DNA from 2 places in the Buttiauxella agrestis genome. Region 2 is predicted to be linked to the other one. Evidence: riboswitches for the same ligand, from Rfam matches in the RefSeq annotation. Region 2 holds a riboswitch; the other holds the start of a gene.
The links. Region 2 has a riboswitch for cobalamin ahead of DY231_RS08030 (cobyrinic acid a,c-diamide synthase CobB). Riboswitches for the same ligand answer to the same signal wherever they lie in the genome.
Positions count from the first base shown of each region.

Region 1: it holds a riboswitch for cobalamin, as region 2 does, so the genes downstream of both, btuB (TonB-dependent vitamin B12 receptor BtuB) here and DY231_RS08030 (cobyrinic acid a,c-diamide synthase CobB) in region 2, are expected to answer to the same signal.

Region 1 covers NZ_UIGI01000001.1:4,795,432-4,810,957, reverse strand. The annotation lists gene DY231_RS22760 (argininosuccinate synthase) at 1-211, shown strand, start outside; gene argH (argininosuccinate lyase) at 335-1,708, shown strand; gene oxyR (DNA-binding transcriptional regulator OxyR) at 1,976-2,902, shown strand; gene sthA (Si-specific NAD(P)(+) transhydrogenase) at 2,876-4,276, opposite strand; gene fabR (HTH-type transcriptional repressor FabR) at 4,470-5,114, shown strand; gene DY231_RS22735 (YijD family membrane protein) at 5,130-5,486, shown strand; gene trmA (tRNA (uridine(54)-C5)-methyltransferase TrmA) at 5,532-6,632, opposite strand; cobalamin riboswitch at 6,743-6,927, shown strand; gene btuB (TonB-dependent vitamin B12 receptor BtuB) at 6,995-8,863, shown strand; gene murI (glutamate racemase) at 8,808-9,674, shown strand; rRNA gene DY231_RS22715 (16S ribosomal RNA) at 10,059-11,598, shown strand; tRNA gene DY231_RS22710 (tRNA-Ile) at 11,671-11,747, shown strand; tRNA gene DY231_RS22705 (tRNA-Ala) at 11,803-11,878, shown strand; rRNA gene DY231_RS22700 (23S ribosomal RNA) at 12,098-15,006, shown strand; rRNA gene rrf (5S ribosomal RNA) at 15,119-15,234, shown strand; tRNA gene DY231_RS22690 (tRNA-Asp) at 15,298-15,374, shown strand; tRNA gene DY231_RS22685 (tRNA-Trp) at 15,430-15,505, shown strand.
Region 2 covers NZ_UIGI01000001.1:1,689,573-1,705,098, forward strand. The annotation lists gene hisG (ATP phosphoribosyltransferase) at 1-69, opposite strand, end outside; His leader region at 106-228, opposite strand; gene hisL (his operon leader peptide) at 204-281, opposite strand; gene DY231_RS07975 (SDR family oxidoreductase) at 452-1,279, shown strand; gene DY231_RS07980 (LysR substrate-binding domain-containing protein) at 1,318-2,244, shown strand; gene gabT (4-aminobutyrate--2-oxoglutarate transaminase) at 2,370-3,668, shown strand; gene yoeI (membrane protein YoeI) at 3,824-3,886, shown strand; gene DY231_RS07995 (APC family permease) at 3,876-5,240, shown strand; gene sbcB (exodeoxyribonuclease I) at 5,299-6,726, opposite strand; gene dacD (serine-type D-Ala-D-Ala carboxypeptidase DacD) at 6,992-8,158, shown strand; gene sbmC (DNA gyrase inhibitor SbmC) at 8,353-8,823, shown strand; gene DY231_RS08015 (FUSC family protein) at 8,914-9,972, shown strand; gene DY231_RS08020 (DUF496 family protein) at 10,197-10,517, shown strand; gene DY231_RS08025 (GHMP family kinase ATP-binding protein) at 10,652-11,512, opposite strand; cobalamin riboswitch at 11,693-11,872, shown strand; gene DY231_RS08030 (cobyrinic acid a,c-diamide synthase CobB) at 11,973-13,355, shown strand; gene cbiB (adenosylcobinamide-phosphate synthase CbiB) at 13,352-14,311, shown strand; gene DY231_RS08040 (cobalt-precorrin-8 methylmutase) at 14,321-14,953, shown strand; gene cbiD (cobalt-precorrin-5B (C(1))-methyltransferase CbiD) at 14,950-15,526, shown strand, end outside.

The DNA.
Region 1 (15,526 bases), 3.1 Mb from region 2:
GCTGGCAGAAGAAGTGAACGGTGAAGTGGTGCTGGAGCTGTATAAAGGCCATGTCACTGCGAAGCAGAAAAAATCTCCGAACAGCCTGTATAGCGAAGAGTTCGCAACGTTTGGCGAAGATGAAGTGTATGACCACAGCCACGCGGGCGGCTTTATCCGTCTGTTCTCTTTGTCGTCACGTATTCGTGCATTGAATGAATTGAAGAAGTAGTTTTTTAATTAATAGCCCTCACCCTAACCCTCTCCCCCAGGAGAGGGGACTTTCTTTTCTCCCTCTCCCAGGGGAGAGGGGCGGGGTGAGGGGGAACAAGACGATAATTTATGGAGCATCAATATGGCACTTTGGGGTGGACGTTTTACTCAGGCAGCAGACCAGCGGTTCAAATCGTTCAATGATTCATTACGCTTTGATTACCGATTGGCGGAGTTTGATATTGTGGGTTCTGTCGCCTGGTCCAAAGCGCTTGTTACTGTTGGTGTTCTGACTGTTGCTGAGCAGCAGGAGCTTGAGCAGGCATTGAATGTCCTGCTGGAAGACGTGCAGGCCAATCCGCAGGCGATTCTTGAGAGCGATGCGGAAGACATTCACAGCTGGGTGGAAGGCAAGCTCATCGATAAAGTCGGTGCGCTGGGTAAGAAACTCCACACTGGCCGTAGCCGTAATGATCAGGTCGCCACCGATCTTAAACTGTGGTGCAAAATGCAGGTTAGCGAACTGCTCGTAGCCACTCGCCAACTGCAACATGCGCTGGTTGAAACCGCAGAAAACAATCAAGACGCTGTGATGCCGGGCTATACCCATTTACAACGTGCACAGCCGGTGACTTTTGCGCACTGGTGTCTGGCTTATGTTGAAATGCTGGCGCGTGATGAAAGCCGTTTGCAAAGCACCCTCGAGCGCCTCGACGTTAGCCCGTTGGGCAGCGGCGCGTTAGCGGGCACGGCTTATGAAATCGACCGTGAACAACTGGCGGGTTGGTTAGGTTTTGCGTCGGCAACGCGCAACAGCCTGGACAGTGTTTCCGATCGTGACCACGTGCTGGAACTGCTTTCTGATGCTTCCATCGGTATGGTTCACCTGTCGCGTTTCGCTGAAGATCTGATTTTCTTCAATACCGGCGAAGCAGGGTTTGTTGAGTTGTCTGACCGCGTGACATCAGGCTCTTCCCTCATGCCACAGAAGAAAAACCCGGATGCGCTGGAGCTTATCCGTGGCAAATGTGGCCGTGTGCAGGGTGCGCTGACGGGTATGATGATGACCCTCAAAGGGCTGCCGCTGGCGTATAACAAAGATATGCAGGAAGACAAAGAAGGCCTGTTCGACGCGCTCGATACCTGGATGGATTGCTTGCATATGTCGGTGCTGGTGCTGGATGGTATTCAGGTTAAACGCCCGCGCTGTAAAGAAGCCGCCGAGCAGGGTTATGCTAACGCAACTGAACTGGCTGATTACCTGGTAGCGAAAGGCGTACCGTTCCGTGAAGCGCACCATATCGTCGGTGAAGCTGTAGTAGAAGCGATTCGCCAGGGCAAAGCGCTGGAAGCATTGTCACTCACCGATTTGCAGAAATTCAGCGCAACGATTGGTGATGATGTTTATCCGATTCTGTCTTTGCAATCCTGCCTTGATAAGCGCGCAGCAAAAGGCGGCGTGTCTCCTCAGCAGGTGGCTTTGGCGATTAGCGACGCGAAACAACGATTGATCTAAAATCATTGCGTTACAAAATGAGCCTGGCCTTGTGCCGGGCTTTTTTGTTTTTAGCGGATAAAAAAAGAGCGGACATTACGTCCGCTAAATAACTCACGTTGGCTTCAGTTTTAGTTCGGAGAACAGAGGAGTTCCCTACAGCACAACCTGGTCATGGATGGTTTGTGCTGTTGCTGGCTATTATTCAACATCAATGGTTGATAGGGATAATCGTTCGTTGCTATGATTTCTATCGCCATGGGCTATCATGGCGACGGAGGATAGAGAATGAATATTCGTGATCTAGAATACCTGGTGGCGCTGGCAGAACATCGTCACTTTCGTCGGGCAGCGGATGCCTGCCATGTCAGTCAGCCAACGCTTAGCGGTCAGATTCGTAAACTTGAAGATGAACTTGGCGTAATGTTGCTTGAACGTACCAGCCGTAAAGTCTTGTTCACTCAGGCGGGTTTGCTGCTGGTGGATCAGGCACGTACGGTGTTGCGCGAAGTTAAAGTGCTCAAAGAGATGGCAAGTCAGCAGGGCGAGGCGATGTCCGGGCCGCTGCACATTGGCTTGATCCCCACTGTTGGGCCTTATCTGTTACCGCAGATTATCCCGGAACTGCACAAAACCTTCCCTAAGCTGGAAATGTACCTGCACGAGGCGCAAACCCATCAACTGTTAGCGCAGCTTGATAGCGGAAAACTCGACTGTGCAATTCTGGCATTGGTGAAAGAGAGCGAAGCGTTTATCGAAGTGCCATTGTTTGACGAGCCGATGATGCTGGCGATTTACCAGGATCACGCGTGGGCAGATCGCGATCGCGTGCCGTTGTCTGATTTGGCTGGTGAAAAACTGCTGATGCTGGAAGACGGGCATTGTTTGCGCGATCAGGCGTTAGGTTTCTGCTTTGAAGCGGGTGCCGATGAAGATACCCATTTCCGTGCAACCAGCCTCGAAACGCTGCGCAACATGGTCGCCGCCGGAAGCGGTATCACATTGTTACCTGCGCTGGCTGTGCCGAACGAACGTTGCCGCGATGGCGTGGTTTATTTGCCATGTTATAAACCAGAGCCGCGTCGTACTATCGGCCTGGTTTATCGTCCGGGTTCTCCGCTGCGTGGTCGCTATGAGCAACTCGCAGAGGCCATCCGTACCCATATGGATGGCCATTTTGAGCCAGCGTTAAAACAAGCGGTTCAAGCCGTTTAAAGCTGCTACCCGATAGGCTTCCGCCATAGTTGGGTAGTTGAAGGTGGTGTTAACAAAGTACTCAATGGTATTGCCGCCACCTTTCTGTTCCATAATCGCCTGGCCGATGTGAATAATTTCGGCCGCGCGTTCACCAAAGCAGTGAATCCCTAAAATCTCTTTCGTCTCACGATGGAAGAGAATTTTTAGTGTGCCCACGTTCATACCGACGATTTGTGCGCGAGCAAGGTGTTTGAACTGCGCCCGACCTACTTCGTACGGTACTTTCATCGATGTTAACTGCTGTTCGGTTTTCCCGACTGAGCTGATTTCCGGAATGGTATAAATACCGGTCGGGATATCTTCAATCAGATGCGCCGTCGCTTCACCTTTGACCATCGCTTGTGCAGCGATTCGGCCCTGATCGTAAGCCGCTGAGGCCAGACTTGGATAACCAATCACATCGCCTACTGCATAAATGTGCGGCTGTGCGGTCTGATACATGCTGTTGACCTTCAACAGACCACGACCATCGGCTTCCAGCCCCACATTTTCCAGTGACAAAGAATCGGTATTACCGGTGCGCCCGTTCGCATAAAGCAGGCAGTCAGCTTTCACTTTTTTGCCAGACTTTAACGACACAATCACGCCATCTTCCACACCTTCAATATTCTCGAACTCTTCGTTGTGACGAATAACCACGCCGCTGTTCCAGAAGTGGTAAGAGAGCGAATCAGACATCTCCTGATCGAGAAACGCCAGCAGACGGTCACGAGTGTTAATCAAATCAACTTTGACGTTCATGCCACGGAAAATCGATGCGTACTCGCAACCAATCACCCCCGCGCCATAAATAATGACGTGGCGGGGTTCGTGGTGCAGGTTAAGAATGGAATCGCTGTCGTACACACGCGGATGTGAAAAATCGACTTCCGGTGGACGATACGGGCGCGAGCCACAGGCTATCAGGAATTTCTCGGCGGTAATCATCTCCACCGAACCATCGTGACATTCCAGCGAAATAGTATGCGCATCGACAAAACGTGCATCGCCTTGCAGCATCTCGCAGCGATTGCGCTCATAGAAGCTCTGGCGCATACGAGTCTGTTGGTTAATTACGCTGTCGGCATGATTGAGAATGTCGGCGAAGGAAGAACGGAGTAGATGGGTGTGGTCGCTGTATAAAGGGTTTTGATTAAATTCGATAATGCGGCTGACGGCGTGGCGGAGGGCTTTCGAGGGGATGGTTCCCCAATGGGTACAGCCGCCACCCACGTTATGGTAGCGCTCAACAACAGCTACCCTTGCTCCAAGTTTCACCAGCCCCATTGCAGCGCCTTCGCCGCCTGGGCCGGAACCAATTACTACTGCGTCATAATCGTAGGTGTGTGACATGGTAAGGCTTACCTGTTCTTATACATAAAAGCAACACGATGGTAACATTAACGCCGGGATAACCCAATTGTCGTTGTGCTTTTTGCTGCGTAACGCGAGCAAGCTCGCGTAAACAATCATTCACAAACCTGTATAAAACCAGTTAAGTTATTCTCTGGTATAGTGCGACGTCGATTTAAGAGATTCAGGCAACATGATGGGTGTAAGAGCGCAACAAAAAGAAAGAACCAGGCGTTCTCTGGTCGAAGCCGCGTTTAGTCAATTAAGTGCTGAACGGAGTTTTGCCAGCCTGAGTTTGCGCGAGGTCGCCCGTGAGGCAGGAATTGCGCCAACATCGTTTTATCGCCATTTCCGTGATGTTGATGAACTGGGTCTGACCATGGTTGATGAAAGCGGCCTAATGTTGCGCCAGTTAATGCGCCAGGCTCGCCAACGAATTGCCAAAGGCGGGAGCGTAATTCGAACTTCTGTCTCAACATTTATGGAATTTATCGGTAATAATCCCAACGCATTCCGCTTGCTGTTGCGTGAACGGTCTGGAACGTCTGCCGCGTTCCGTGCCGCTGTCGCGCGTGAAATTCAGCATTTTATTGCGGAACTTGCGGACTATCTGGAACTCGAAAATCGCATGCCGCGCAGTTTCACTGAGGCGCAGGCTGAAGCGATGGTGACGATTGTCTTTAGTGCTGGTGCCGAAGCGTTGGACGTTGATGCCGATCAGCGTCGTCAGCTTGAAGAGCGACTGGTGCTTCAGTTACGTATGATTTCAAAAGGTGCGTATTACTGGTATCGCCGGGAGCAAGAGAAAGTGGCATTAGCTCAAATATCCGAAGAGTGATTGAAAGGAAGAGCAATGAAACAGTTACAAGAGAGAGGTACGCTCGGGTTAGCGTTGATCGCGGGCCTTGCGATTAACGGAACGTTTGCCGCGTTGTTTAGCTCGGTTGTGCCGTTTTCCATTTTCCCTATTATTACGCTGGTGCTGACGGTGTACTGTTTGCATCATCGCTACCAAAACCGCACGATGCCGGTTGGTCTGCCAAGTATTGCAGCGGCTTGTTTTGTGCTGGGAGTGCTGTTGTACAGCGCCGTTGTGCGTGCTGAATATCCGGCAATGGGTTCTAACTTCCTGCCATCGGTACTTTCAGTCGCATTATTGTTCTGGATTGGCTTTAAAGTCCGGGCGCTTAAAACGCAGTTTGCTGAATAATCCCCTGAGCTAAAAACAAAAACGGACGCCGAAGCGTCCGTTTTGCTATTTACGTGTCAGCCACACGCCGCATTCCATATGGTGCGTGTAAGGGAACTGGTCGAATAGCGCCAGGCGCGACACGTTATGCGTTTCGCACAATGTTTCCAGGTTTTCGCACAGGGTTTGCGGATTGCAGGAAATGTAGAGAATACGCGGGTACGCCTGCACCATCTTCACGGTATTTTTATCTAGGCCGCTGCGCGGTGGATCGACAAAAATCGTTTCGCACTGGTAGCTTTTCAGGTCGATGCCTTTCAGGCGGTTAAACTCACGCACGCCATTCATTGCCTGGGTAAAATCTTCAGCTGCCATACGAATGATTTGCACGTTTTCAATTTCATTCGCTTCAATATTGTATTGCGCGGCAGCAACAGACGGCTTGGCGATTTCAGTTGCCAGCACGCGGTTAAAGTTACGTGCCAGTGCCAGCGAGAAGTTACCGTTGCCGCAATACAGTTCCAGCAAATCGCCGCTTGAGTTTTGAGTCGCATCCAGTGCCCATTCCAGCATATGAACATTCATCGCCGCGTTGGGTTGCGTGAAACTGTTTTCCACCTGGCGATAAATCATCTCTTTGCCCGCAACGGTCAAACGCTCGTCGATGAAATCCTGATCCAGCTCGATTTTGGTTTTGGTGGCGCGGCCAATTAAGTGAACGTTGAAACCCTGAGCACGCAGCTTATCGCGCAGCGCCTGGGCGTGTTCTTGCCATTCTTCACCCAGTTTGCGGTGATATAGCAGTGAAACAACCGCCTGGTTGCTCATTGTCGTCAGATAATCAATCTGGAAGAGCTTATGGCGCAGGGCGGGAATATCACGCACGCCGTCGAGCATTGCAGGCATCAACGCGTTGATGAGCGAGCTGGCTGCCGGGAAGGTGTTAACCCGAATGCGCTGCTTCGTCTCCTGGTCAAACATGATGTGGTACAGATCGTCTTCATCATGCCAGATGCGAAATTCAGCACGCATCCGGTAATGGCTGACCGGTGAACGGAACACCTCCGGCGCAGGCGCTGCAAAAGGGGCCATCATGCTTTGCAAGCGGGCGACTTTTTCGGCCAGTTGCGCGTCGTACTGTTCAATTGGGAGATGTTCGGGGGTCATGAGCTGATACCTGTTAATAGAGTCAAACTACGCGGCGAATTGTAGGGAATAGGTTCCTGATGTCCAGTGCTGTTGCACTTTGATGTTTATAGACAAACTTATTAACAAAATCGTAGCATAGCGTTTCCGGCCTTTTTATAAGTTAAAAGGGAACCCAGTGCAATTCTGGGGCTGACGCGCAGCGGTAAGGAATAGTGGGATGAATGCCATGTGCAGACACTGCTTATATAAGTGGGAAGTCATCATCCGTAAAACACATCCAAGCCCGAAGACCTGCCGGTATACGTCGCAATTTGTCATAACTATCGCGTGCTATCGGTTATGTCTGCGGCATCCTTTTTGGAAAGCGGATGCTTATATAAATGAAGTTAAAAAAACTTTCGCTGTTTACGGCGTTGTCCGTAACGGCTTTTTCAGGCTGGGCGCAAGACAGCAATTCTGATGATAGCCTGGTAGTAACGGCTAACCGTTTTCAGCAACCGGTAAATACTGTTCTGGCTCCAACCGATGTTGTTACCCGGGAAGATATCGACCAGTGGCAGGCAAAATCGCTTAACGATGTTATGCGTCGTTTGCCTGGCGTGGATATCGCGCAGTACGGCGGCATTGGGCAAGGTTCTTCTATGTTTATTCGCGGAACCAATGCAAGCCATGTGTTAGTGCTGGTAGACGGTATTCCTATCGCTCGCCCAGGGATTTCTAACACTGCTGATATTAATCAAATCCCCCTCTCATTAGTGCAACGCGTGGAATACATTCGCGGCCCTCGTTCAGCGGTTTATGGATCGGGTGCAATTGGCGGCGTGGTGAATATCATCACGCAGACCGATGAAGAGAAATCGCAAATCAATGCGGGTGTAGGCTCGAACGGCTATCAGCAATACGACGGTACTTTGCGTCATCGTTTTGGTGACACCGTGGCGACGGTCGCGGGTTCGTATGAAATGACCAAAGGTTTCAACGTCCTGCCGGATTCACCTTATAGCGGCGATAGTGACCGCGATGGTTATCGCAGCAAATCTTTCTGGGGCGGGCTTGAGCACAAGTTCAGTGACGAGTTTGATGGTTTCTTCCGTGGTTACGGTTATACCAACAATACCGATTACGACCAGGGGTCGTATGGGTACGCTGGCGGTGGCGATGAAGAGCAACTTTACAACCAGACATTCGATGCGGGCATGCGCTTCCATTCTGGCCTTTACTCTTCTCAGTTGTTGGCTAGCTATCAAAAAGTAAAAGACTACAACTATAGCAGCGTGAATGGCCGCTATAACGACGGTACCACTCTCGACAATATGACCCAGCGTAACATTCAGTGGGGTAATAACTTTGTTGTAGGAAATGGCTCAGTCAGTGCAGGCGTTGATTGGCAGCAGCAGCGCTTGACGTCTTCAGATACGGCAATGTCAGATACCTATAAGCGCGATAACACCGGTGTTTACCTCAGCGGTCAGCAGCAGTTTGGCGATGTGACGCTGGAAGCCTCTGGGCGTGAAGACAATGACGAACAATTTGGCTGGCATGGCACATGGCAGACGGCCGCAGGGTGGGAGTTTGTTGAAGGTTATCGTGCCACGGTTTCTTACGGCACCGGGTTCCTCGCACCATCGCTTGGGCAGCAGTTTGGTTCGACACGCTTTGGTATCGACTCAAATCCAAACCTGAAGCCAGAAGAGTCTAAACAATGGGAAACCGGGCTTGAAGGATTAACAGGGCCAGTAGATTGGCGCTTGTCGGCTTATCATTACCAGATAGAAAACCTGATTACTTACTATTCTGCTCCGGGATCTTTCGAAGGGAATTACGACAACATCAAGTCCGCGACCATCAAAGGGCTGGAATGGACGGGTAGCGTTGATACTGGCATCTTTACCCATAAAGTGACGCTTCAGTATATGGACCCGCGTGATGACCAGACGGATGAGGTGCTGGCTCGTCGTGCCAAGCGTCAGGCTAAGTATCAGCTCGACTGGAGTATGTTTAATGTTGATATGGATGTTGCGTGGCAGTACTACGGCAAACGCTACGACAACAACACTTCTTCGTATAGCCCGACTCAGCAGGTTTTGCCGAGTTACAGTACTGTTGATGTTTCCGCGTCATATCCGGTCACCTCACAGCTAACCGTTCGTGGTAGAATTGCCAACCTGTTCGATAAAGATTACGAGACGGTTTATGGCTATCAAACCCCAGGACGGGAATACTACCTCACTGGCAGCTATACCTTCTAATACACGTCCCACCGTACTGGTTTTTGACTCCGGTGTCGGTGGGCTCTCTGTGTATGACGAAGTCCGGCAGCTTTTGCCTGACCTGCACTATATATATGCTTTCGATAACGTAGCATTTCCCTACGGCGAGAAAAGCGAAGAGTTTATTGTTGAGCGCGTGGTAGAAATTGTGACTGCGGTTCAGGAACGCTACCCGCTCGCACTCGCCATCATTGCTTGTAATACTGCGAGCACCGTTTCACTTCCTGCGCTTCGCGAAAAGTTCGCCTTCCCTGTTGTCGGTGTTGTTCCTGCTATTAAGCCAGCTGCGCGTTTGACGACTAATGGTGTTGTAGGGTTGCTGGCGACTCGCGGCACAGTTCGCCGTCCTTATACTCACGAACTGGTTGCACGCTTTGCGTCAGAATGCAAAATCGAAATGCTCGGTTCGGCGGAACTGGTGGAGTTAGCTGAGGCCAAGTTACATGGCCAGCCAGTTGATCTTGAGGAACTGCGTAAAATCCTGCGCCCGTGGCTGAGAATGAAAGAGCCGCCAGATACCGTGGTATTAGGTTGCACCCATTTCCCACTATTAGAAGAAGAGTTGCTGCAAGTCCTGCCGGAAGGTACCCGGCTGATAGATTCGGGCGCTGCGATTGCGCGTCGAACCGTGTGGCTCTTAGAGCATGAATCTCCGAATGCATTCTCTGCGGATGAGAATATTGCTTTCTGTATGGGACTCACTCCTGAGATTGCGCAATTAACACCCGTATTGCTGCGTTATGGCTTCCAAAGGCTCGAAAAACTGGCAGTTCGCAGCAATTTTGAATAAAAAAACGACGGTTGAAATAAAAATTGAAAATAGGGGTTGTCAGCCTCCAGAAAATCCCTATACTGCGCCTCCACTGACACGGCACAACGGCTTACAAACCGGCCCGTCAGCCAGATGAAAAGCGAAAATAAACGCTTGACTCTGAAAGAGGAAAGCGTAATATACGCCACCTCGAGTTAGCAAGCGAAAACGCCTGACTCACTGCTCTTTAACAATTTATCAGACAATCTGTGTGGGCACTCGCAGGATTGATATCTCAGATACCTTCGGGTATCAAAAAAATATCAAGTCTTGAAGAGTGACCAAGCAGTAATTCATTTAGTTGAATTATTACGAAAGTTAATTTTTGAGCACCGCTTCACGAGTTGAAGCAAATCAAGCTTTTAATTGAAGAGTTTGATCATGGCTCAGATTGAACGCTGGCGGCAGGCCTAACACATGCAAGTCGAGCGGTAGCACAGGGAGCTTGCTCCTGGGTGACGAGCGGCGGACGGGTGAGTAATGTCTGGGAAACTGCCTGATGGAGGGGGATAACTACTGGAAACGGTAGCTAATACCGCATAACGTCTTCGGACCAAAGAGGGGGACCTTCGGGCCTCTTGCCATCAGATGTGCCCAGATGGGATTAGCTAGTAGGTGAGGTAATGGCTCACCTAGGCGACGATCCCTAGCTGGTCTGAGAGGATGACCAGCCACACTGGAACTGAGACACGGTCCAGACTCCTACGGGAGGCAGCAGTGGGGAATATTGCACAATGGGCGCAAGCCTGATGCAGCCATGCCGCGTGTATGAAGAAGGCCTTCGGGTTGTAAAGTACTTTCAGCGAGGAGGAAGGCATTGTGGTTAATAACCGCAGTGATTGACGTTACTCGCAGAAGAAGCACCGGCTAACTCCGTGCCAGCAGCCGCGGTAATACGGAGGGTGCAAGCGTTAATCGGAATTACTGGGCGTAAAGCGCACGCAGGCGGTCTGTCAAGTCGGATGTGAAATCCCCGGGCTCAACCTGGGAACTGCATTCGAAACTGGCAGGCTAGAGTCTTGTAGAGGGGGGTAGAATTCCAGGTGTAGCGGTGAAATGCGTAGAGATCTGGAGGAATACCGGTGGCGAAGGCGGCCCCCTGGACAAAGACTGACGCTCAGGTGCGAAAGCGTGGGGAGCAAACAGGATTAGATACCCTGGTAGTCCACGCCGTAAACGATGTCGACTTGGAGGTTGTTCCCTTGAGGAGTGGCTTCCGGAGCTAACGCGTTAAGTCGACCGCCTGGGGAGTACGGCCGCAAGGTTAAAACTCAAATGAATTGACGGGGGCCCGCACAAGCGGTGGAGCATGTGGTTTAATTCGATGCAACGCGAAGAACCTTACCTACTCTTGACATCCAGAGAATTCGCTAGAGATAGCTTAGTGCCTTCGGGAACTCTGAGACAGGTGCTGCATGGCTGTCGTCAGCTCGTGTTGTGAAATGTTGGGTTAAGTCCCGCAACGAGCGCAACCCTTATCCTTTGTTGCCAGCGGTTCGGCCGGGAACTCAAAGGAGACTGCCAGTGATAAACTGGAGGAAGGTGGGGATGACGTCAAGTCATCATGGCCCTTACGAGTAGGGCTACACACGTGCTACAATGGCGCATACAAAGAGAAGCGACCTCGCGAGAGCAAGCGGACCTCATAAAGTGCGTCGTAGTCCGGATCGGAGTCTGCAACTCGACTCCGTGAAGTCGGAATCGCTAGTAATCGTAGATCAGAATGCTACGGTGAATACGTTCCCGGGCCTTGTACACACCGCCCGTCACACCATGGGAGTGGGTTGCAAAAGAAGTAGGTAGCTTAACCTTCGGGAGGGCGCTTACCACTTTGTGATTCATGACTGGGGTGAAGTCGTAACAAGGTAACCGTAGGGGAACCTGCGGTTGGATCACCTCCTTACCTAATAGATACAAACCCGCGTAGTGCTCACACAGATTGTCTGATGAAGAATAACGAGCAGAATACCTTTATAGGCTTGTAGCTCAGGTGGTTAGAGCGCACCCCTGATAAGGGTGAGGTCGGTGGTTCAAGTCCACTCAGGCCTACCAATTCTCACGCCTGTGTTTTGAGATTTGGAATAAAGGTATCTGTTAGTGACTGTATGGGGTTATAGCTCAGCTGGGAGAGCGCCTGCCTTGCACGCAGGAGGTCTGCGGTTCGATCCCGCATAGCTCCACCATTACTTACTAATAGTATTCAGTCAAAAAAATTACTTCTAAGTGTACTGTTTAACAGTGTGCTGAGAAGTATTTGCTCTTTAAAAATCCGGAACAAGCTGAAAATTGAAACGACACACTGTTTCCTTTCTCCGTAATAAGAAAGGAAAATGCGGTGTGTTCGAGTCTCTCAAATTTTCACAACATACGATTGTGTCTTACGAGACATCTTCGGGTTGTGAGGTTAAGCGACTAAGCGTACACGGTGGATGCCCTGGCAGTCAGAGGCGATGAAGGACGTGCTAATCTGCGATAAGCGTCGGTAAGGTGATATGAACCGTTATAACCGACGATTTCCGAATGGGGAAACCCAGTGTGATTCGTCACACTATCGTTAAGTGAATACATAGCTTAACGAAGCGAACCGGGGGAACTGAAACATCTAAGTACCCCGAGGAAAAGAAATCAACCGAGATTCCCCCAGTAGCGGCGAGCGAACGGGGAGCAGCCCAGAGTCTGAATCAGTTTGTGTATTAGTGGAAGCGTCTGGAAAGTCGCAGGGTACAGGGTGATACTCCCGTACACAAAAATACACATACTGTGAACTCGAAGAGTAGGGCGGGACACGTGGTATCCTGTCTGAATATGGGGGGACCATCCTCCAAGGCTAAATACTCCTGACTGACCGATAGTGAACCAGTACCGTGAGGGAAAGGCGAAAAGAACCCCGGCGAGGGGAGTGAAACAGAACCTGAAACCGTGTACGTACAAGCAGTGGGAGCCTCTTTTATGGGGTGACTGCGTACCTTTTGTATAATGGGTCAGCGACTTATATTCTGTAGCAAGGTTAACCGTATAGGGGAGCCGCAGGGAAACCGAGTCTTAACTGGGCGTTAAGTTGCAGGGTATAGACCCGAAACCCGGTGATCTAGCCATGGGCAGGTTGAAGGTTGGGTAACACTAACTGGAGGACCGAACCGACTAATGTTGAAAAATTAGCGGATGACTTGTGGCTGGGGGTGAAAGGCCAATCAAACCGGGAGATAGCTGGTTCTCCCCGAAAGCTATTTAGGTAGCGCCTCGTGAACTCATCTTCGGGGGTAGAGCACTGTTTCGGCTAGGGGGCCATCCCGGCTTACCAACCCGATGCAAACTACGAATACCGAAGAATGTTATCACGGGAGACACACGGCGGGTGCTAACGTCCGTCGTGAAGAGGGAAACAACCCAGACCGCCAGCTAAGGTCCCAAAGTCATGGTTAAGTGGGAAACGATGTGGGAAGGCACAGACAGCCAGGATGTTGGCTTAGAAGCAGCCATCATTTAAAGAAAGCGTAATAGCTCACTGGTCGAGTCGGCCTGCGCGGAAGATGTAACGGGGCTAAACCATGCACCGAAGCTGCGGCAGCGACGCTTAGGCGTTGTTGGGTAGGGGAGCGTTCTGTAAGCCGTTGAAGCTGGACTGTGAGGTCTGGTGGAGGTATCAGAAGTGCGAATGCTGACATAAGTAACGATAAAGCGGGTGAAAAACCCGCTCGCCGGAAGACCAAGGGTTCCTGTCCAACGTTAATCGGGGCAGGGTGAGTCGACCCCTAAGGCGAGGCCGAAAGGCGTAGTCGATGGGAAACAGGTTAATATTCCTGTACTCGGTGTTACTGCGAAGGGGGGACGGAGAGGGCTATGTTAGCCGGGCGACGGTTGTCCCGGTTTAAGCATGTAGGCGGAGAGTTTAGGTAAATCCGGACTCTTATCTAACGCTGAGGTGTGATGACGAGGCACTACGGTGCTGAAGTAACAAATGCCGCACTTCCAGGAAAAGCCTCTAAGCATCAGGTAACAACGAATCGTACCCCAAACCGACACAGGTGGTCAGGTAGAGAATACCAAGGCGCTTGAGAGAACTCGGGTGAAGGAACTAGGCAAAATGGTGCCGTAACTTCGGGAGAAGGCACGCTGTCGGTAGGTGAAGTCCCTCGCGGATGGAGCTGAAGGCAGTCGAAGATACCAGCTGGCTGCAACTGTTTATTAAAAACACAGCACTGTGCAAACACGAAAGTGGACGTATACGGTGTGACGCCTGCCCGGTGCCGGAAGGTTAATTGATGGGGTTAAGCGCAAGCTGAAGCTCTTGATCGAAGCCCCGGTAAACGGCGGCCGTAACTATAACGGTCCTAAGGTAGCGAAATTCCTTGTCGGGTAAGTTCCGACCTGCACGAATGGCGTAATGATGGCCAGGCTGTCTCCACCCGAGACTCAGTGAAATTGAAATCGCTGTGAAGATGCAGTGTACCCGCGGCAAGACGGAAAGACCCCGTGAACCTTTACTATAGCTTGACACTGAACATTGAGCCTTGATGTGTAGGATAGGTGGGAGGCTTTGAAGTGTGGACGCCAGTCTGCATGGAGCCAACCTTGAAATACCACCCTTTAATGTTTGATGTTCTAACGTAGACCCGTGATCCGGGTTGCGGACAGTGTCTGGTGGGTAGTTTGACTGGGGCGGTCTCCTCCTAAAGCGTAACGGAGGAGCACGAAGGTTAGCTAATCACGGTCGGACATCGTGAGGTTAGTGCAAAGGCATAAGCTAGCTTGACTGCGAGAGTGACGGCTCGAGCAGGTGCGAAAGCAGGTCTTAGTGATCCGGTGGTTCTGAATGGAAGGGCCATCGCTCAACGGATAAAAGGTACTCCGGGGATAACAGGCTGATACCGCCCAAGAGTTCATATCGACGGCGGTGTTTGGCACCTCGATGTCGGCTCATCACATCCTGGGGCTGAAGTAGGTCCCAAGGGTATGGCTGTTCGCCATTTAAAGTGGTACGCGAGCTGGGTTTAGAACGTCGTGAGACAGTTCGGTCCCTATCTGCCGTGGGCGCTGGAGAATTGAGGGGGGCTGCTCCTAGTACGAGAGGACCGGAGTGGACGCATCACTGGTGTTCGGGTTGTCATGCCAATGGCATTGCCCGGTAGCTAAATGCGGAAAAGATAAGCGCTGAAAGCATCTAAGCGCGAAACTTGCCCCGAGATGAATTCTCCCTGGGAACTTGATTCCCCTGAAGGAACGTTGAAGACTACGACGTTGATAGGCTGGGTGTGTAAGCGTAGCGATACGTTGAGCTAACCAGTACTAATGATCCGTGAGGCTTAACCTTACAACACCGAAGGTGTTTTGGTTGAGAGACTAAGCATTTGATTTTCAGCTTGAACCGAGATTTTAAGTCGATGGTTATGTGGATAACATGACGGTTGATGAAACAGAATATGCCTGGCGGCACTAGCGCGGTGGTCCCACCTGACCCCATGCCGAACTCAGAAGTGAAACGCCGTAGCGCCGATGGTAGTGTGGGGTCTCCCCATGCGAGAGTAGGGAACTGCCAGGCTCCAAATTCAAAGCAGTAAAAGCCAGAATGTGACATCTGGTGGTAGTAAGAAAGAAATTCGGTGGAGCGGTAGTTCAGTCGGTTAGAATACCTGCCTGTCACGCAGGGGGTCGCGGGTTCGAGTCCCGTCCGTTCCGCCACTTATTAAAAAAATTATGCCTGCTAAATTAGCGGGCATAATACTAAGCGTTATCTAGGGGCGTAGCTCAGTTGGTAGAGCACCGGTCTCCAAAACCGGGTGTCGCGAGTTCGAGTCTCTCCGCCCCTGCCATATATAATCCTTTGCTTCGGC
Region 2 (15,526 bases):
TTCGCGTGAGTCATCGCTCAAACGGCCTGATTTCTGAATAGCTATGCGTAAACGGTTGTTGTCTAACATGTGCAATCTCTCCTGATAAATTCTTGTCTGACGTCCAAAAAAAAGCCCCCGGAAGAAATCTTCCGGGGGCTTATTGACTCGTTCATGCACCAGTGGAAGATTTTTTCATCTTCCAGCACACATCGCCTGAAAGACTAGTCAGGATGATAGTGATGATGGTGGGTCGTATTTTGAACGCGTGTCATAAAATTCTCGTATGAATGTTTATTCATGATGTGCTTTTAACGTAAACCAGATGCAGCGTTGAGCGCAAGGGCTTTTTTCACCTGGGATTAATATTCTGTTTAGCCGCAGTAATTGTCAGTTCCGCTAACGTGGCGTAGCCTAAAAGCAGGGCGAAAAAGAACCGCAGAGAAATATGCTGCATTCCAGGAGACAGGAAATGAAAAAGGTTGCGATTGTCGGGTTAGGCTGGTTGGGAATGCCACTGGCATTGTCATTGTCAGCGCGTGGCTGGCAAGTGACAGGAAGTAAAACCACCCTTGATGGTGTCGAAGCCGCAAGAATGTGCGGAATTGACAGTTATCAATTGCAACTCACGCCCGAACTGATTTGCGATAGCGACGATCTCGACGCGTTGCTTGATGCTGATGCTTTGGTGATAACGCTGCCCGCTCGCCGCACCGGTGAAGGGGACGATTTTTATCTGCAAGCGGTTCAGGAAATTGTCGATAGCGCGTTAGCACATGATATTCCGCGCATCATTTTTACCAGCTCCACGTCGGTTTACGGTGAAACAGAAAGCACCGTGAAAGAAACCTCGCCGCTTGAACCGGTGACTGCCAGTGGCCGCGTGCTTAAAGAACTTGAAACCTGGCTGCATGATTTGCCGGGAACCTCGGTCGATATTCTGCGCCTGGCAGGCTTAGTTGGGCCGGAGCGCCATCCTGGGCGCTTCCTTGCAGGGAAAGTGGATGTGCAAAACGGCACGCATGGCGTCAACCTGGTGCATCTCGAAGATGTTATTTCAGCTATTACGCTGTTGTTGCAGGCTCCAAAGGGCGGACACATCTATAATTTATGTGCGCCAGATCACCCATCGCGTGCTGAGTTCTACACTCAAATGGCGCGCCAGATGAACCTTGATGCGCCAGTGTTCAGAACGGAAGGGCAAAATGGCCACGGTAAGCTGGTGGATGGCAACCGTATTTGCAATGAACTTGGGTTTGAATATCAGTATCCAAACCCGCTGGTAATGCCCATGCAGTAACCGCTGTGGGGCATTGCTCGTGACCGAAGGGAACGAGTATGAAACCACTGCTGGATGTATTGATCATTCTCGATACCCTCGATAAAGAAGGGAGCTTTGCTGCGGCGGCAACAAAGCTTTTCAAAACGCCTTCCGCACTCAGTTACACCGTTCAAAAACTCGAAAACGATCTCAACATTCAAATCCTCGACCGTTCCGGTCATCGCGCACGTTTTACGCGAACGGGTCAGCTTCTGCTGGAAAAAGGCCGCGAAGTACTGCATTCCGTACGTGAACTGGAACAGCAGGCTATCAAGCTACATCAGGGCTGGGAGAACGAACTGGTCATTGGTGTAGACGACTCTTTCCCATTCTCACTGCTGACTCCGCTGATTGAAGCGTTCTACAAAAGTTACAGCGTGACGCGCCTGAAATTTATTAATGGCGTGCTCGGTGGTTCCTGGGAGGCGCTCACCGAAGGGCGGGCGGATATTATCGTTGGCGCAATGAGTGACCCGCCGTCACTGAGCGGTTTTGGTTTTACCTTGCTCGGGCAACTCGAAAGCGTGTTTGTCGTCGCGCCACATCATCCCCTGGCTGAGATCGAAGAACCTCTAACGCGCCGGGTGGTGAAACGCAGTCGCGCGGTGATCGTCGGCGACACTTCCCGTCTTGAACCGTCGCGTTCGATGCATTTGCTTGAAGATCAGGATGCAATCACTGTTTTTGATTTCAAAACTAAACTCGAGCTGCAAATCAGCGGCATCGGCTGCGGTTACGTTCCGCGTTACATGGCGCAACGCTTTATTGAAAGTGGCGTTTTGGTAGAAAAACGGGTGGTTTCCCATGTGCCGTTTGTTCCGGTATGGATTGGCTGGAACGAGCAAACCGCTGGGCTTGCCAGCGAATGGTGGCGCGAGCAGATAGTCAGCAGTCCGGAGATTGCCGTGGTCTACGGCACCACGGAAAATAATACAAATGGGTGAGTGGCAGGGTGCTGTCGTCACATCTATGGTTAAGAGTGGATCGTTATTTCTTCTGAAAGTGTCTTCGCGTTTATTTTTCTTCTCTGCGTGGTTTTGCAGAGTTTTTTTGTGCGCAAGGAGTCTGTATGAAGCAAACCAATCAGCAATGGCAGTCACGACGTGAGCAGGCGGTTCCTCAGGGAGTCGGCAATGCGTTGCCGGTATACATCGAAAAAGCGAAAAATGCCGAAATCTGGGATGTTGAAGGCAAACGCTATATTGATTTTGCTTCGGGTATTGCGGTGCTCAATACCGGGCATAACCATCCGGCAGTGATTGACGCGGTACGTCAACAGCTTGAAAAATTTACCCATCCTTGTTTCCAGGTCACGCCATACGGCAATTATATCGAGCTTGCCGAACGGCTGAATACACTGGTGCCGATAAGCGAACCGTGCCAGACCCTGTTTCTCACCACTGGCGCAGAAGCCGTTGAAAATGCCATTAAAGTGGCGCGAATCGCCACCGGGCGCTCGGCTATTATTGCGTTTCGTGGCGCGTTCCATGGCCGAACCCTTCTGGGAATGGCGCTAACGGGCAAAGTTCAGCCGTATAAAAAAGGTTACGGCCCCTTCCCGGCAGGTATATATCACGCGCCTTATCCAGCGGCATATCTTGGCGTGAGCGACACTCAGGCGCTGGCCTCACTGGCGGGTATTTTTGCCGCCGATGTGTCACCCGATGAAGTCGCCGCCATTATTATTGAACCGGTACAAGGGGAAGGGGGCTTCTACGCCGCATCGCCTTCCTTTATGAAACAACTGCGCGCGCTGTGCGATAAACACGGCATCGTGTTGATTGCCGACGAAATCCAGAGCGGTTTTTGCCGTACCGGTAAAACCTTCGCGATTGAACACAGTGAAGTGGAACCCGATTTAGTCACGATGGCGAAAAGCCTGGCGGGCGGTTTCCCACTTTCGGCGCTGGTCGGCAAGAAATCGTTGTTTGATAAAGCCATGCCGGGCGGGCTTGGCGGCACTTATGCGGGTTCACCCGTGGCGATTGCTGCCGCGCTGGCGGTGACTGATATCATTGAGACGGAAAATCTCAATGCCCGCGCGCAAGAAATTGGCGAGCAAATCACCCGTCGTTTACACGAAATGGCTGAGCAATTTGACTGTATTGGCGATGTCCGTGGTTATGGCGCAATGATTGCCATGGAACTGGTGGAAGAGCGTGACAGCCATCGTCCAAATAAAGAGTTAACACAAGAACTTGTTAAAGAAGCCGGTAAAAAGGGACTGGTGCTGCTTTCTTGCGGAGTGCGAGCCAATGTGATTCGTTTTCTCGTTCCGTTAACTGCTGAAAAAGAAATTGTTAATGAAGGTCTCAACATCTTGTCATCATGCCTCGAATTAGTGCAAAATACGCGCCTCACTAAATGAGAACAAAAAAACCGACGTTAAACGCGTCGGTTATTTTTTTGCATTAAGTTCCAGTAGTCAAACAGGCATCCGCCAAAAAATCCAAGAGGCCGGGCTTCGTACCGGATAGATACTAGCTTTTAAAAAACGACAGTCGTGTCGCCGAGGAAATTCAGATGGGGCAGCTTTTTGCTTTTGCGCAGGTATTCGCCGTTTGGGGGAATGACCATGTCGCTTAACGTCACCGCAGGTGCAAAATCTCGTGTTGAACTCCGTAAGAGCCTAACGCTCATTCCGGTTGTTATGATGGGCCTTGCTTATATGCAGCCTATGACCTTGTTCGATACATTTGGGATTGTATCTGGCCTTACCGACGGACATGTCGCTACGGCTTACGCGTTTGCCCTTGTGGCAATTTTGTTTACCGCGTTAAGTTATGGAAAGCTAGTACGCCGCTTCCCATCAGCGGGTTCCGCCTATACCTACGCTCAAAAAGCTATCCACCCGGTGGTCGGCTTTATGGTGGGCTGGTCGGCGCTGCTTGATTATCTCTTCATGCCGATGATCAACATCCTGCTGGCAAAAATCTATTTTGAAGCCCTGGTGCCGTCGATCCCATCGTGGATATTCGTGGTGCTGCTGGTGGGCTTTATGACCATCTCCAACCTGCGTGGCATCAAAACTGTGGCTAACTTCAATAGCCTCATCGTTGTGCTGCAAATGATTGTGATGGTGGTGATAACGGGTCTGGTGATTTACGGCGTAGCCAATGGCGAAGGTGCCGGCACGTTAACCAGCACGCGTCCATTCTGGTCTGAACACGCAAACGTGGTGCCGATGATCACCGGAGCGACGATACTGTGCTTCTCGTTCCTCGGCTTTGACGGCATTAGCTCGTTGTCCGAAGAAACTAAAGATGCTGGCCGAGTCATCCCGAAAGCGATTTTCCTGACTGCCCTGATTGGCGGCGTGATCTTCGTGGTGGTGTCTTACTTCCTGCAACTGTACTTCCCGGACATCTCTCGCTTCCATGACCCGGATGCGTCACAGCCAGAAATCATGCTGTTCGTGGCAGGTAAAACCTTCCAGTTCGGAATCCTGATTTTCTCCTGTGTGACTGTTCTGGCGTCAGGTATGGCGGCACATGCGGGCGTTTCGCGCCTGATGTATGTGATGGGTCGTGACGGCGTGTTCCCGGAGCGTTTCTTCGGTTACATTCACCCGAAATGGCGCACCCCGGCGTTGAACGTTGTGCTGGTGGGTATCATTGCTCTGTTCGCGGTGAAATTTGACCTGGTTACAGCAACGGCGCTGATTAACTTCGGTGCGCTGGTGGCGTTCACCTTCGTGAACCTGTCAGTCATTTCCCAGTTCTGGATCCGCGAAGGCCGTAACAAGTCCATCAAAGATCACATCAACTATCTGGTGCTGCCAATCTGTGGCGCGCTGACAGTGGGTGCATTGTGGATTAACCTGGAAGAAAGCTCGATGATTCTGGGGCTGATTTGGGCGGCTATCGGCCTGACCTATCTGGCCTTCGTGACTCGTCGCTTCCGTAACCCGGTGCCACAATTCAACGAAGACCTGGCGTAATCGCTGCAGATGAAAAAGGCCGCGAAAGCGGCCTTTTTGTTTTATACCTTCAAAGAAATTAACCCACCAAAAACTGCGCGTACTCAAACAATGCCTTAAGCAACGCCGTCTTTTCTTTATCGCTTTCATGCAGGTTGTACAGCGCTTCCAGTTCTTGCGCGTAGGCCTGCAGCGCCTCCTGAGACAACACCTCACGGCGATGTTCTAACCAGCGCTGTTGTTCTGCTTCATCCAGCGTGCCGGGGAAATTTCGCGCGCGATAGTTAAACAGCAATTTCTCGATGCGTTTATCGGCAAAGGTAATATCCAGCGCCGGTAAATTTTGCGGCTCCGTCTCCAGTACAATGCGCATCGCCGCGCGATCGGCATCGCTGAAGAAGCCATTATACAATTGAGCATCGACATTATCAGACGGCACAAAAGGCTCGGCCTCAGCAAAAATAGCCACCGCTTTTTCACGCGCGGCCGGGTGTTCACGCAGTAATTTCAGGTTATCCAGGCAACGTTTACGATCGATGCCTAACCGCTCGGCATCTTCCGGACGCAGAGTATTCGCCACCGCCAGCACCGGGCATTTATTCAAATGCACCAGTTTGATGGGCACCGCCGGACTATCGCCCAACGCGGCTTTCGGTGTATACAAACGCTCGCGTAATGCATCGGCATCCAGTTCCAGCAGTGGAGAAATATCTCCAGCCAAATCGACCATGATCACCGCATTACGGTTATCCGGATGCCAGGCCAGCGGCGCAATCCAACTGGTATTGCCGCGCCACGCACCGAACATGCCCGAAACATGCACCAGCGGTTTCATCTGCGGAATATCAATCAGCGTGGTGAGCTTGTGTTTGGAGCGGTAAGTATAGAGATACTCGAACAGACGCGGCTGGCGTGTTTTAACCAGTTGCGCCATAGCGATAGTGGCGTAAACGTCGGACATCGCATCGTGCGCGTTGGCATGATCAATTCCGTTGGCTTTGGTTAAATGCTCCAGGCGAAAACTCGGCAGACCATCCTCGTTTTCCGGCCAGACAATCCCTTCAGGGCGCAACGCATAACAGGCGCGCATCACATCAAGCAGATCCCAGCGCGAGTTATCGTTCTGCCAGCTCCAGCCATACGGGTCGTAAAAATTACGATAGAAAATATTACGCGTCACTTCATCATCGAAGCGCACATTGTTGTAGCCCACCACACAGGTCTTGGGCAGCGTAAAAATACTGTGGATGCGTTTAGCAAAATCGGCTTCGTTGACTCCCTGAGCCAGCGCGTGCTGCGGGGTAATCCCGGTAATCATCACTGCTTCGGGTTGAGGCAGATAGTCATCAGCGGGTTTGCAGTAAAATACTTCCGGTTCGCCAATGACATTGAACTCGGAATCTGTCCGAATCGCTGCAAATTGCGCGGGGCGGTCAAGCGAAGGACTTTTGCCGAAAGTCTCATAATCATGGAAGAGAAAGGTCGGTTGTTGCGTTGTATTATCCACGGTTTACTCCCGCCCTTGAGTGTTGTTTAACATATTGTTATTAAACTGAAATCCCACTAAAACTCTCTCCATGTTTCAAACTTGTTGGTCAGTCACTGCATCAGTGCATGGTAAACCATTAACAGGCCTCCTGCACCACTGCGCAAGATATTCAAGATGAGTATGCAATGCTATCTATTCATATATTTTTGCAATTTAATTGCGAAAATTATCGCAAACTCCAGTAAAAGAAGCGGCTGAATTTATTGTTACCGAGGGTATATCGTTGAAGATCCGTCTGTTTGCTGTCTGTTCTCTGCTGTCATTATCTGCTCACTCCGCTTTTGCCGACGATATCTTTGTTAACCCGCCATCCCCTCCACAAATTCAGGCGGGTTCCTGGGTGTTGATGGATTACACCACCGGGCAAATTCTGGCTGCGGAAAATGAACATGTGCGACGCAACCCGGCAAGTCTGACTAAATTGATGACGGGCTATGTGGTGGACCGCGCCATTGATAGCGGGCGCATCAAGGCTGACGATATCGTGACAGTGGGCAGAGATGCCTGGGCAAAAGGCAATCCGGTTTTCGACGGTTCATCGCTGATGTTTTTGAAACAGGGTGACAGACTCACCGTTCACGATTTGAGTCGCGGGTTGATTATCGACTCCGGGAACGATGCTTGTGTCGCGCTAGCCGATTACGTTGCTGGCGGGCAGCCGCAATTTGTGGCGATGATGAATAAATACGTGCAGCAATTACGCCTGCGCGATACCCATTTTGAAACGGTACACGGCCTGGATGCACCGGGTCAGCACAGTTCCGCTTACGATCTTGCCGTGTTATCCCGCGCCATTATTCATGGCGAACCTGATTTTTATCATATGTATAGCGAACGTAGCCTGACCTGGAATGGCATCACCCAACAGAACCGTAATGGGCTGTTATGGGACAAAGGCTTGAATGTCGATGGCCTGAAAACCGGTCACACCGCGAGTGCCGGGTTCAATCTTATTGCGTCGAGTGTTGATGGCGAGCGCCGTTTAATTGCTGTGGTGATGGGGGCTGAAAGCCCGAAAGGGCGTGAAGATCAGGCGCGTAAATTACTGCACTGGGGTCAGGATAATTTCGATACCGTTCAGGTTCTGCATAAAGGTAAGAAAATTGGCACCGAGACAATCTGGTACGGCGATCAAAAGAAAGTCGAAGTCGGAACCAATCAGGATGTCTATCTGGCGCTGCCAAAATCTGAAGTGCCTAATATTAAAGCTAAATATGTCCTCGACAAGCCTGAGCTGGAAGCCCCTATAGCGGCTAACCAGCATGTCGGTGAGATTGAACTGTTTGACCGCGATAAACTGATTGCGCACTGGCCGCTGGTGACGCTGGCTGATGTCAAAAAGGGCAGCGCATGGTCGCGCTTCAGCGATTATCTGAGCCACAAACTGTAAATTAATTGAAGGATGCAAACGGGGTCGGCAGTTATGCCGGCCCTTTTTTTTGCCTGTACTAAGATCTACAGGCGATAGATTCGCGAAAAGCGATCATGCTCGCAAAGTAACCACATCACCCTGACAAAGGATTGTTTCCCTGCAATTTAGTGGTGTATAAACATACAGTATTTTTAAACGAGTCAGGAGGTCATATGGAATTTAACGTACAACAAGTGCATGAGCGGAAAGTAGCTGGTTTTCATATGGTAGGGCCGTGGGAAAAAACGGTTCATCAAGGGTTTGAGCAGCTTTCTCTGTGGGTGAAAACACACAAAATTGTCGGCGAAGAGTGGCTGGCGGTTTATTACGATAACCCAGACGTTGTGCCTGCGGAAAAGCTGCGCTGCGATACCGTAGTATCAGTGGCCGAAAACTTCACCGTGCCTGAAAACAGTGAAGGCGTTATCACCACTAAAATAGAAGCCGGGCAGTATGCGGTGGCGCGCGCCCGAGTCGATGACGGTGATTTCGCCAGGCCGTGGAACCTGTTCTTCGACAGCCTGCTGGCTGACAACCGCTATCAAATGGCATCGAAACCCTGCTTTGAACACTATCTTAACGATGGTTCGGAGAGTGGAGTCTGGGAAATCGACATGTTTATCCCGGTGGCAGATCAAGTCTGATGCTAAAGGGGGCGCAAGCCCCCTAACTTTGTGATGCCACCTCAATAAAAACAGGTACAATCCCGTTTTTGTTTTTCAGGAGACCCGGGTGTGCGCCCCGACAAATCATTAAGCCCGTTTGAGCTCCGCGTTTATCGCCACTACCGAGTCGTGCACGGTATCCGTATCGCGCTGGCATTTGTGCTCACCTTTCTTATTGTCCATCTTCTGAAAGTGCCAGAAGGGACATGGCCATTAATCACCCTCGTGGTGGTGATGGGGCCGATTTCCTTTTGGGGAAACGTTGTCCCGCGTGCATTTGAGCGTATTGGTGGCACCATTTGTGGTGCAACTATGGGCCTGGTTGCGCTCAGGTTAGAGCTGTTTTCGCTGCCTTTGATGTTGGTGTGGTGTGCGCTGGCGATGTTTATCTGCGGCTATCTGGCCCTGGGTAAAAGGCCCTATCAGGCTTTGCTGATTGGTATCACACTTGCCGTGGTGGTGGGTGCGCCCGCAGGAGACATGGAAATCGCGATGTGGCGTAGCGGTGATGTTATCTTCGGTTCATTACTGGCGATGCTCTTCACCAGCATTTACCCGCAGCGTGCGTTTATCCACTGGCGTATTCAAATGGCGAATTTCGTCACGGCCTTTGGTCGGGTCTACAACGCCGGTTTTTCTCCAAACCTGGTGGAACGCCCACACCTGGAAAAGCATCTGCGCCAGGTATTAAGTGATGTGGTCAGAATGCGGGCGTTGATTGGCCCGAGCAGCAAAGAAACCCACATTCAAAAAACCATTTTTGAAGCGATTCAAACCGTCAGCCGTAACATGGTGTGCACGCTCGAGCTGCAAATTAATGCTTACTGGGCGTCCCGTGAAAGCCACTTCCTGATGATCAACGCACGCACACTGCGTGACACTCAGCAGATGACGCAACGCACACTCGCGGCAATTGCCCTGGCATTGCATGACGGAAATCCGTCGCCGATTTCTGCCAATAACGAAAAACTAACCGAAATCGTCAGTGAGTTGCGCCAGTTGATGCAAGAGGGGCCGAACGGGAAACTTCAGGAAACCCCCATTCATGGCTACGTCTGGTTGAGCCTTGAGCTTGCCCGTCAACTGGAATTGCTCTCACAGTTGATCTGCCGCGCGTTACGCAAATAATTGCTTAGTCTGATATGAATTGCTGGTTTCGATTCAGCACTATTTGAGGTTAAGATAGCGAAAGAGACCCATCGCCTGTATGTTCGGGTTGCAGCTAATCACCATGCAGCTTGAAGAATGACATTGTCAGCGGCCGTCGCTACCTTTAAGGTAAGCTTATGACCGTTAACTTAATGAATCGTTGTTTTAACGAATCCAAGTATGAAATTAGCAGGGGTATAAAAATGGAACCAACCAAACCATCTTTCCAGGACGTGCTTGAGTTTGTGCGTCTGTTCCGTCGTAAAAACAAACTGCAACGTGAAATCCAGGACGTGCAGAAAAAGATCCGTGATAACTCAAAACGCGTTCTGCTGCTGGACAACCTGAGCGATTACATCAAGCCGGGCATGAGCATCGAAGCTATTCAGGGCATCATCGCCAGCATGAAAACCGACTACGAAGACCGCGTTGATGACTACATCATCAAAAACGCTGAGCTGTCTAAAGAGCGTCGTGAAATTTCCAAAAAATTGAAAGTGATGGGCGAAATCAAGGCCGATTAAATTTACCCGTCATACTTCGGGCTGCCTCTGCGTTGGCTGCGTTCACTTGCCGCCTTGATGCAACTCGAATTATTTAGGGTAAATAGTGTTAATTTTAGAAACCGCCATTCATGGCGGTTTTTTTTCGCCTGAGTTTAACGCACGCCGCCTGCTACCATCTTCACCAGATGTTGCCGTGGGTAATGCACATCAATAGCCAACTGTTTAATCTGCCAGCGTAATTTCTCAGCATCATGTTTGCGCACATCCAGCATCAGTCCCACAGCACTTCCGCTGTGCGCCACGTTCACGCCGAATAAATCAAACTCTTCGACCAGCGCCAACAGCGGCGAAAACATCGGTTTTGCCAGTAACGCCTGGCTGGCGATAGCGCTTTGCGTGGCAGCTTCTCCCAACAAGCGAGGATCTTGCATCCTGCAACTTTGTTGCAAGCGAAGCCACGCCTCATCGAGCGCTGCGGCATTGCTGATTAACGTCGATTCGCGCTGATGACGGCGATATTCCTCAGTCAGAATCGTCGTATCACTTTCAAGTAACAGGATATCCACTGCTGGCGCGGGCTGGCAGCTAAACTGAGTCTGTGCATTCAGATGGGAAAACAGCGTCGGCAAGACAAAAATCGTGCTGTCGGTCGGTTCGATTTTTACACATAAAGCGGCAAGGGTAGATTCGCTGAGTGTTTCACCTAAATGCCGGGCGGTTGCTAAGGCTGTTGCGGCAATATCTGCGGTGCTGCTCGCAAGGCCTTTACCCACTGGGATGGTGGACTCAAGAGCCGTGCTCAGGCTATTTGCTAATGCAGCGGGGTAGCCGAAATACGCCACCACCTGTTCCAGCATCTGGCGCATACGTGGCCGCTCTTCGCCAGACTGCACGCCTTCACGGACTTCAACGGTGCTAAACCAGTCGATAGGGCATGAAACCAGCTTTTCGCTGCCGCCAATCCAACCCTGAATGAATTCGCCGCAGGACGCCGGGCAGCGCGCTTCAGCCATAACGGTGGCAACTCTCTTTCATCGTGGATCTCATTTTGTTTTCTTCGCCACAAGCCTTAAAAAATCAATAAAAATTGTTATAGCGCAACACTCGCTATCTATTAGCTTTTACACTGTTCGAGCTTTTATATATTCACGCGCATGATAGTTTGAGTGTCATGCACGATACAACTGACTCGTTTATGCCATGTCTTTACCCGTTCTTATTTGGGGTGAATATGGCTGGGAAGGAGGTGTAATTCCTCCGCAGCCCCCGCTGCTGTGATGCCGACGAACCCGCGTAACCACTGATCTCACGATTGGGAAGGGCGGGCGAGAATGAAGCTAAGCCAGAAGACCGACGAGTCATTTAATTTAAACAACTCCTTCGGTGGGAAGTCAGTTGTCATCAGTTGCGTGCGGCTTCCGGCTGCACGCACGTGCTGACATCCGCTTTTTGCCCAAATGTAATAAGGCAACTATGGCAGGGGCAGCGAAACACGCATTCGTCATTGCAGGCACCAGCAGCGGCTGTGGCAAAACCACCGTCACGCTTGGGCTGCTCCGCGCCTTGATGGTGCGTCATCTGCGCGTTCAACCTTTCAAAATCGGCCCCGATTATCTCGATAGCGGCTGGCACAGTGCGGTGTCAGGCGTGACCTCGCGCAATCTCGACGCGTTTATGTTGCCGACTCCCACGCTCAATGGTTTGTTTAACCAACAAATGCAGCAGGCCGATGTGGCGGTTATCGAAGGCGTGATGGGGCTTTATGACGGCTACGGCACAGACCCGAACTATTGCAGCAGCGCCGCAATGGCAAAGCAGCTCGGCTGCCCGGTTATTTTGCTGGTTGATGGCAAAGCAGTCTCCACCTCTATCGCCGCCACGGTAATGGGCTTCCAGCGGTTTGACCCGTCGTTAAACATCGCGGGTATCATCCTTAATCGCGTCAACAGCGACAGCCATTACCAACTGCTGGCCGAGGCGATTACCCGTTACTGCGGTCTGCCCGTACTGGGGCGAGTGCCGGTTATGGCGGATGTGGCATTGCCATCACGCCACCTTGGCCTGGTTCCGGCACAAGAAAATCTTCCTCAGGACGAACGCTGGCAGCAGCTCGCAAAACAGCTTGAAGAAACCGTTAACATCGACCATCTGCTGGCGTTATCGTGCCTTAACTCATTGCCAGAGGGCAAAGCGCCCACCCTACCAGATGCGGCATTAGCCGATGGATTAACCCTCGCGCTGGCCGAAGACGAAGCCTTTAACTTTTATTACCCGGATAACATCGACCTGCTCGAGCAGGCCGGAGTGAAAATTCAGCGCTTCAGCCCGCTTCATGACGACGCCGTTCCCGATTGCCAGATGATCTGGCTGGGTGGCGGTTATCCCGAAGTGCATGCCGCCAGGCTCGCCGCAAATTTCAAAATGCATGAATCCCTCAAACAAGCCCATCAACGCCGCATCCCATTGTATGCCGAGTGCGGCGGGTTGATGTATCTGGGCGAATCGTTGACTGACATTGAGGGCGAAACTCACGCCATGTGCGGCGTATTGCCTGGCCACAGTCAGATGGGCAAACGCCTGACCCGCTTTGGCTACTGCGAAGCCACCGCGCGACAAGACACCTTGCTGGCAAGCAAAGGCGAAACTCTGCGCGGCCACGAATTTCACTACTCCGATTTCAGCGGCCCATTACCGGCGGCCCTCGACTGCTGCAAATGGCGCGATGGCGTGGCGATTTCGCGCTGGCAGGGAGGCATTCAGCACCAGGCGACGTTTGCCAGCTACCTGCATGTGCATTTCGCCCAGCGCCCGGCAATGCTCAATCGCTGGTTGAAACTGGCGAGGAGTGCTCAATGACGATACTGGCGTGGGGTGTGGCGTGGTTACTGGATTACTGGCTCGGCGACCCACAAAACTGGCCGCATCCGGTGCGCTGGATGGGCAATCTGATTAACGGTTTACAGCGCGTCATCCGCCAATACTGCAAAAGCGACCGCGCGCTGAAAATCGGCGGCGGCGTGTTGTGGCTGGTGGTGGTTGGCTCCACCTGGGGCATGAGTTGGGGGGTATTGCACCTCGCAAATCTCGTGCATCCGTGGCTTGGCTGGCTGGTCGAAGTGTGGATGATTTACACCGTGCTGGCTGCGCGTTGCCTGAGCGATGCCGCGCTTGAGGTCTACCGCGCCCTGAAAAATGGAACGCTTGAGCAGAGTCGCGAAAAACTCTCGTGGATTGTCGGGCGCGATACCTCGCAACTGGAACGCCCGCAAATCACCCGCGCGGTAGTGGAAACCGTGGCGGAAAACAGCGTCGATGGCGTCATCGCGCCGTTGTTTTTCCTGATGATTGGCGGCGCACCGTTAGCCATGGCCTACAAAGCGATTAACACCCTGGATTCGATGGTGGGCTACAAAACGGAAAAACACCGCGCCATCGGTTTTGTCAGCGCGAAACTCGACGATGTCGCCAACTTCATTCCCGCACGCCTGAGCTGGCTGCTTCTCACCATCGCCGCCTTTTGCTTACGCGCGAATCATCGCCAGGCGTTACGCATCGGCTGGCGTGACCGCTATCAGCACAGCAGCCCGAATTGCGCCTGGCCTGAGGCCACGGTCGCGGGCGCGTTAGGCATCCGGCTCGGCGGTCCCAATACCTATTTTGGCGAACGGGTAGAGAAACCCTGGATTGGCGATGAGCAACGCGGCATCGCGCTTGAAGACATTCCCCGCACCATTTCGCTCATGATGCTGGCTTCACTGCTCGCTTTGCTGCTGTTTGCCGCACTGCGCACTCTCGCACTGGGTATAGCTTAAGGACTCACGATGAATTACCTGCAACAACCACAGCTTATTGAACAGCATAGTTTTGAAATCATCAGCGACATTATTGCCGCCGAGCACCCGGACTATCGTTTCAACGACGCTATTCAGGAAGCGATGATCAAGCGCGTGATTCACACCACGGCCGATTTCGAGTGGCTGGATATTCTGTGGTTCTCGCCTGATGTCATTGAACAACTTAGCGAAAGTTTGCAGCGCGGTTGCACGTTGTACACCGACACGACGATGGCATTGTCCGGTATCAACAAAACGGTATTGGAGCAATTTGGTTGCAGTTATCGCTGCTATATCAGCGACCCGCGCGTCGTGGCGCTTGCCAAAGAGCAGGGTGTGACCCGCTCGATGGCGGCGGTGGATGTCGCCTTGCAGGAAGAAGGTGAAAAGATTTTTGTTTTCGGTAACGCCCCCACTGCGCTGTTTCGCCTGCTGGAAAAAGGGGCGAAACCGGCTGCCGTGATCGGTGTACCGGTCGGGTTTGTTGGTGCCGAAGAATCTAAAGAAGCGTTAGTTGAAAGCGGCCTGCCCGCCATTGCGGCGCGCGGACGCAAAGGGGGCAGCAATGTTGCCGCCGCCATTGTTAACGCCTTGCTTTACCGCTTGAAGGAGTCGGTGTGAGCGAGCCGCAATCCGACTGCGTCTGGCATAAAGGCAAGGCGTATCGCAAAGGCTACACCACCGGATCGTGTGCCACCGCGGCGGCAAAAGTCGCGGCGCTGATGGTGCTGCGCCAGCACGTTATCGACCAGGTTTCGATCATTACGCCTTCTGGTGTCACGCTGCATCTCAATGTCGAAATGCCAATGATTGAAGGCCAGCAGGCAACCGCCGCGATCCGCAAAGACGGTGGCGATGACGTTGACGCCACCCACGGGATGCTGATTTTTGCCCGCGTGCGGCTTAATGACAGCGGCGCTATCACGCTGCACGGCGGCACTGGCGTGGGCAAAGTGACGCGCAAAGGTATCGGTTTGCCTATTGGCGACTCGGCGATTAACCGCACGCCACGCCAGACCATCGAAGCGGCAGTGCGTGAAGCTATAGGCATGGAACGGGGCGCGGATATCGAAATCTTCGCCCCGGAAGGTGAAGAGCGGGCGAAGAAAACCTACAACCATCGGCTCGGTATTCTGGGCGGCATTTCGATTATTGGCACCACTGGCATTGTGATGCCGATGTCTGAAGAGAGCT